Regions from separate parts of the Variovorax sp. V93 genome, predicted to be linked through region 2. Evidence: predicted binding sites of a transcription regulator. Region 2 holds the regulator's gene; the other holds the start of a gene.
What was found. Region 2 encodes HrcA, which represses chaperone genes, less so after heat shock. Its sites were predicted from a motif close to TTAGCACTCNNNNNNNNNGAGTGCTAA; they were not measured.

Region 1: a site for HrcA is predicted at 2,197-2,223, ahead of ACAM54_RS05345 (co-chaperone GroES). Genes of this name have one in related genera too.

What each region holds. Positions count from the first base shown of each region.
Region 1 covers NZ_AP028669.1:1,186,041-1,189,447, forward strand. The annotation lists gene groL (chaperonin GroEL) at 140-1,792, opposite strand; gene ACAM54_RS05345 (co-chaperone GroES) at 1,823-2,113, opposite strand; gene ACAM54_RS05350 (DUF4198 domain-containing protein) at 2,283-3,032, opposite strand; gene ACAM54_RS05355 (TonB-dependent siderophore receptor) at 3,080-3,407, opposite strand, start outside.
Region 2 covers NZ_AP028669.1:4,453,751-4,457,157, reverse strand. The annotation lists gene recN (DNA repair protein RecN) at 1-581, opposite strand, end outside; gene ACAM54_RS21130 (NAD kinase) at 583-1,494, opposite strand; gene hrcA (heat-inducible transcriptional repressor HrcA) at 1,523-2,530, shown strand; tRNA gene ACAM54_RS21120 (tRNA-Ile) at 2,563-2,639, shown strand; tRNA gene ACAM54_RS21115 (tRNA-Arg) at 2,704-2,780, shown strand; gene ACAM54_RS21110 (hypothetical protein) at 2,968-3,407, shown strand, end outside.

The DNA.
Region 1 (3,407 bases), 2.2 Mb from region 2:
AGCGCCCATAAAAAAACCCGTCGAGAGACGGGCTTTTTTGTTCAGGAGGCACCGCGGATCCGGCTCCGCCGGTCCGCAGGTGTCGCCCCCCTGGAGGGGGAGGCGGCTACACGCAGTGAGCCGCTTCGGGGGTGGGCAATTACATGCCCATGCCGCCCATGCCACCCATGCCGCCCATGTCGGGCATGCCGCCGCCAGCACCGGCTTCTTCCTTCGGTGCGTCGGCGACCATGGCTTCGGTCGTCAGCAGCAGCGAGGACACCGAGGCGGCGTTCTGCAGTGCGGTGCGGGTGACCTTCGTCGGGTCCAGGATGCCCAGCTCGAGCATGTCGCCGTACGTGTCGTTCGCAGCGTTGAAGCCGTAGTTGCCCTTGCCGGCCAACACCGCGTTCACCACCACCGAGGCTTCGCCGCCGGCGTTGTTCACGATTTCGCGCAGGGGTGCTTCGATGGCCTTGAGCACCAGCTTGATGCCGGCGTCCTGGTCAGCGTTGTCGCCCTTGATCGAGTCGCCCACGGCTTGCTTGGCACGCAGCAGAGCCACGCCGCCGCCAGCCACGACGCCTTCTTCCACTGCAGCGCGGGTGGCGTGCAGGGCGTCTTCGACGCGAGCCTTCTTTTCCTTCATTTCGACTTCGGTGGCAGCGCCAACCTTGATCACTGCAACGCCGCCGGCCAGCTTGGCCACGCGCTCTTGCAGCTTTTCACGGTCGTAGTCGCTGGTGGCTTCCTCGATCTGCACGCGCACTTGCTTCACGCGGGCTTCGATGTCGGCTGCAGCACCCGAACCGTCGATGATGATGGTGTTTTCCTTGCCCACTTCGATGCGCTTGGCCTGGCCCAGGTCGGCCAGCGTCACCTTCTCGAGCGTCAGGCCCACTTCTTCAGCGATGACCTTGCCGCCCGTCAGGATGGCGATGTCTTCCAGCATGGCCTTGCGGCGGTCGCCGAAGCCAGGTGCCTTGACGGCCACGACCTTCAGGATGCCGCGGATCGTGTTCACGACCAAGGTAGCCAGGGCTTCGCCCTCGACTTCTTCGGCAATGATCAGGAGCGGACGGCCAGCCTTGGCGACTTGTTCCAGCGTGGGGAGCAGGTCGCGGATGTTGCTGATCTTCTTGTCGAACAGCAGCACGAAGGGGTTGTCCAACAGCGCCGATTGCTTCTCGGGGTTGTTGATGAAGTAGGGAGACAGGTAGCCGCGGTCGAACTGCATGCCTTCGACGACGTCGAGCTCGCTGTCCAGCGACTTGCCGTCTTCCACGGTGATCACGCCTTCCTTGCCGACCTTGTCCATCGCGTCAGCGATGAGCTTGCCGATGGTTTCGTCGCTGTTGGCCGAGATCGAGCCGACTTGAGCGATTTCCTTCGACGTGGTGGTGGGCTTCGAAGCCTTCTTCAGCTCGGCGACCAGGGCCGTGACAGCCTTGTCGATGCCGCGCTTCAGGTCCATCGGGTTCATGCCGGCAGCCACCAGCTTGAAACCTTCGCGAACGATGGCCTGGGCCAGCACGGTCGCGGTGGTGGTGCCGTCACCGGCGTTGTCCGACGTCTTGGAAGCCACTTCCTTCACGAGCTGGGCGCCCATGTTCTGGAGCTTGTCCTTGAGTTCGATTTCCTTGGCGACCGACACACCGTCCTTGGTGACGGTGGGGGCGCCGAACGAGCGCTCGAGCACCACGTTGCGGCCCTTGGGGCCCAGGGTCACCTTGACTGCGTTGGCCAGGATGTTGACACCCTCGACCATGCGTGCGCGGGCTTCACCGCCGAAGACTACGTCTTTTGCTGCCATGTTTTATTACTCCGAATGGGGATGGATGGATTACTTCTCGACGACTGCGAACAGGTCGTCTTCCTTCATGACCAGCAGTTCGTCGCCATCGACCTTGACGGTCTGGCCGCTGTACTTGCCGAACAGGACGCGGTCGCCGACCTTGACGGTCAGTGCGGTCAGGTCGCCCTTGTCGGTGCGCTTGCCCGGGCCCACGGCCAGGACTTCACCCTGATCGGGCTTTTCAGCGGCTGCGTCGGGGATGACGATGCCGGAGGCGGTCTTGGTTTCGCTGTCGATACGCTTGACGATCACGCGATCGGCCAAAGGACGAAGTTTCATTGCATCTCCTGGATAAGAAACGGGGTTGTGGTCGGGCGCCGGCGGGAAAGACCGGCAGCCCATCGACTGGAAGCGAGGCTTTGTTAGCACTCATCAGCAGCGAGTGCTAATCATAAGGGCAATCGGGGGACTTTCAAGGGCGCGGGCGCGCATCTGCGGCGCTGCCCGCCTATTCCGGCGCGTGCGACAGCACAAAGGAGAGCGATGCCAGGTGCTCCACCTTGTCGGTCTTGAGGGGATCTTCCGGCGGTGCGGCCCACTGGGCGGTGACGACGTTCAGCCCCTGGTTTCGCACCTTGATGACCACACTGCCGTCGGCGCCGCTTTCCATGGGCCTGGCGTCGGGATCGTTGACGAAATCACTCAGCACCAGGGCGCCCGCCACGGGCTTGCCCTGGTAGAGCACGCGCAGGCGCAGGTCTTGCCCGAGCTTCTCGGGCAGGGCGGCATCGACCGGGACGATCTGCAGCGCATGCCCGGGCAGCGGCGGCAAGGCATTGCGCAGCGGGCTGCGCAGATGCACCGCATATTTGAAGTTGTGGCCGCTGGTGAGCGCGCCGGGAACTTCGTTCTTGCCCTTCTTGAGCCATTTGCCTTCCGGCGTCTTGCTCCAGATGCCGTTGTCGAGCACTGCCGCGACGATGGCGGGTTTCTCCCTGGTGTCCACAAGCAGCAGGCGCCCGTTCACCTCCAGGGCGGTCGGCACGGGCTTCCCGTATGCGTCATAGGCGCTGACCGCGGTGATCAGCGGCTGCCGCTTGACCGTATCCAGGTCGTCGGCGCCCTCGCCATAGATCAATGCGAGATCGCCCGAGCGCTGGGCAAACCAGATGCCGTGCGCCTGCGCGCCCGCGGAAGAAAGTACGGCCGCCGCTGCGAGCGTGGCCAGGGCGGCGATCCGGTGCAGCCTGTTCATCATTGGGAGTCCAGTCGAAAAAATGCGGATACGGGGTGAATGCACGGGCTTCAGAGGTCCAGCTTCAGGCTGGCCACGACGCTGCGCTTGGCGCCCGGAATCACATACAGGTTGCCCCACGAGGCGGTGTAGAAGTTCCGGTTGAAGAGGTTGTGCACGTCGATCGACACGCGGGCGGTCTTGTTGATCTGCCAGAAGCTCACCAGCTTGACGGTGGTGTAGGCCGGCAGCGCGTAGGTGTCGGCGCTGTTGCCCGAACGGTTGCCGACGTAGTTGATGCCGGCACCCACCCCATAGCGGCTGCCGTCGGCCAGCGCATCCTCGCGGATGGCGAACAGGCCGGCGCTCGTCTTCGGGATGTTCACGATGCGTGTGCCG
Region 2 (3,407 bases):
ACTTCGGCGATCTGCCATTGCAGCCGCTCGCGTTCGCGCAGCAGGGAGTCCTGTGCCGAGCGCGCATGGTCGAGCGCGGAAAGCGCCTGGCGCCAGCTCTGCCAGGCCGCGTCCAGCGCATCGGTGCGCACGCCGGCATAGGCGTCGAGCAGGCCGCGCACGGCCTCGGGGCGCGTCAGGCTTTGCCATGCATGCTGGCCGTGGATGTCGAGCAAACGGTCGCCGAGCTCGCGCAACTGGGTGGCGGTGGCCGGGCTGCCGTTGATCCAGCCGCGGCTGCGGCCCTGCAGGTCGACGGTGCGGCGCAGCAGCAGGGCGTCGCCGGTTTCGAATCCGCCCTCATCGAGCCAGGCCGCAAGCGCCGGGTCGGCGTCGAATTCGGCGCTGACGTCGAGCCGTTCGGCGCCTTCGCGCACCGCGCTCGCGTCGGCCCGGTTGCCGAGCGCCAGCTGGAGCGCATCGATCAATATCGACTTGCCCGCGCCGGTCTCGCCGGTCAATACCGTGAAACCTGCCGACAGGTCGAGTTCGAGTGATCGCACGATCACGAAGTCGCGCAATGCGATGCGTCGCAGCGCCATGTCAGGAGCCCCCTTCGTTCCAGTGAAGTTTCTTGCGCAGCGTGTCGAAATAGCTCCACCCGCGTGGGTGCAGGAAGCGCACGCGGAAGTCGGATCGGCGCACCACCACGCGATCGCCGATCGCGAGCGATGCCAAGGACTGCATGTCGAAATTGGCGCTGGCGTCGCGCCCCGCCACCAGTTCGATCACGATCTCGTCGGCGTCGGGCAGCAGCACCGGGCGGTTCGACAGCGTGTGCGGCGCAATGGGCACCAGCACCCAGCCCGGCACCGCCGGATGCAGCAGCGGCCCGCCGGCCGAGAGCGCATAGGCCGTCGAACCCGTGGGCGACGCGATGATCAGGCCGTCGGCGCGCTGGTTGGCCACGAAATGCCGGCCCACCGAAACGCGCAGCTCGACCATGCCCGAGGTGGCGCCGCGGTTGACCACCACGTCGTTCATGGCCAGCGCATCGAACACCGAGGCACCGTCGCGCATCACCTGCGCATGCATGAGGCTGCGGTGGTCTTCCTCGTATTCGCCGGCCAGCATCGGAATCAGCGTGGCCTGGTAGTTGTCCAGCGGAATGTCGGTGATGAACCCGAGCCGGCCGCGGTTGATGCCGATCAGCGGGATCCCGTAGCAGGCAAGCTGCCGGCCGATGCCCAGCATGGTTCCGTCGCCTCCCACCACCAGGCCCAGATCGCAGCGCTGGCCGATTTCCTCGACGCTCAGCGGCTGGTAGCGGCCGCCGACGCTGGCGTGTGCATCGGCCTCCTCGGCCGCCGATTTTTCGACGAACACCTCGCACCCTTGCGATTCCAGGAAGGCGCCGATATCTTCCATCACGCCGTCGCGGGCATCGGCCTGCGCCCGGGCGCCTGAAGCCTGGTATTTGCCGATCAGCGCGACGTGACGAAAGCGGGAAGTCATCTACAAATTACAACACTAAAATCTTGCAATGCTGGACGACCGTGCCAAGTTGCTCCTCAAGACGCTGGTCGAGCGTTATATCGCCGAAGGCCAACCGGTCGGGTCGCGGACTTTGTCGCGCGCCCCGGGCCTTGACCTGTCTCCCGCGACCATCCGCAACGTCATGTCCGACCTGGAGTCGCTGGGGCTGATCGCGAGCCCGCACACCTCGGCCGGACGCATTCCCACCGCGCGCGGCTACCGGCTGTTCGTCGACACCATGCTCACGGCGCAGCGCGAGCAGATGAACACACCAAGCCTTGCGCCAGACCAGCCGCAGAAGGTGATTGCCAACGCGGCCAACCTGCTGTCCAACCTGTCGCAGTTCGTCGGCGTCGTCATGGCGCCGCGGCGGGCTTCGGTCTTCAAGCAGATCGAGTTCCTGCGGCTTTCGGACCGGCGGCTGCTGGTGATCATCGTTTCGCCCGACGGCGACGTGCAGAACCGCGTGATCTTTCCGGAGGCCGATTACACGCAGTCGCAGCTGGTGGAAGCATCCAACTACATCAATGCTCACTACGCGGGCCTGACCATCGAGCAGGTGCGCGACCGCCTGCAGTCCGAAGTCGAAAAACTGCGTGGCGAGATTGCCGCGCTGATGCAGGCGGCGGTCAAGGTCAGTTCCGAAGTGCTCACCGAGGCGCAGGAAGACGACGTGGTGATATCCGGCGAGCGCAACCTGCTTTCCGTCACCGATTTTTCGAGCGACATGGGGCAGCTGCGCCGTGCCTTCGAGCTCTTCGAGCAGAAGGCGCAGCTCATGCGTCTGCTCGATGTGTCGAGCAAGGCCGAGGGTGTGCGCATCTTCATCGGCGGCGAGAGCCAGGTGGTACCGATCGAGGAGCTTTCCATCGTCAGCGCCAACTACGAGGTCGACGGGCAGGTGGTGGGCACGCTGGGCGTGATCGGCCCGACCCGCATGCCTTATGAGCGCATGATCCAGATCGTCGACATCACCTCGCGGCTGGTCAGCAATGCGCTGAGCCACCGCAAGTGAGCGGCGCCGCGAATAGAATCGTGGCCTCTCGTGGGCCGTTAGCTCAGCTGGTTAGAGCAGCGGACTCATAATCCGTTGGTCGATGGTTCAAGCCCATCACGGCCTACCACCTGCATTCATTTCTGAGCTTGGTCCGCCAAGGGCCAAAAATGGATGCTATAATCGATAGCTGTGCGGCTGTAGCTCAGTTGGATAGAGTACTTGGCTACGAACCAAGGGGTCGTGGGTTCAATTCCTGCCAGCCGCACCACTCTCTTGAATGGCCTAGAAGGTTTATCCCTTCTAGGCCATTTTCTTTTGGAGAGTCGGGTCAGACCTGCCTGCAGCGCGCTTCTTGTTCTTCGTGTTCCTCAATGACGGCTGTGGCCTGTGGAATGCGGGCCCAGCCGCTTGGCGCTAGAGTCCGGGCTCGGCCATCATCAAACGGCGCAGCGACCATGGGTATTCGGGTAAAGCGGCTTGTATTCCAGCTCCTCTTGCTGTCCCTGGCAGCTGGCTCTGCATCGGCAGGGACCATTACCTGTGTCCCGGCCGCAGGCAGTGGGGCCGCAGCGCCTTTCAACCGGGTCCGCAGGATTGCGATCGACGAGCACTCTCGCACCGTCAACATGGACGTCGTGCGCTTCAGGACAAAGGACACGGAAACCATGGGCAAGCTGCGAGCGGATCTGGTGAGCATGGAGGACAGTCAGTCCGGAGAGCCCGTCTATGTCTTCAATTCCATCCCGGCAGCAGGCGTTGAAGTCACGAGTCTTTTCAAATTGTTCAAGGCAGCCGAGTGGCGTCTGATGAGTGCCGATGTAGCCTTCGTGAACAAGGTGCCTGCCGTGCGAGCCGTCGAGCAAGGTGTGGTCTTCGACTGCAAGCGTTCGGACAT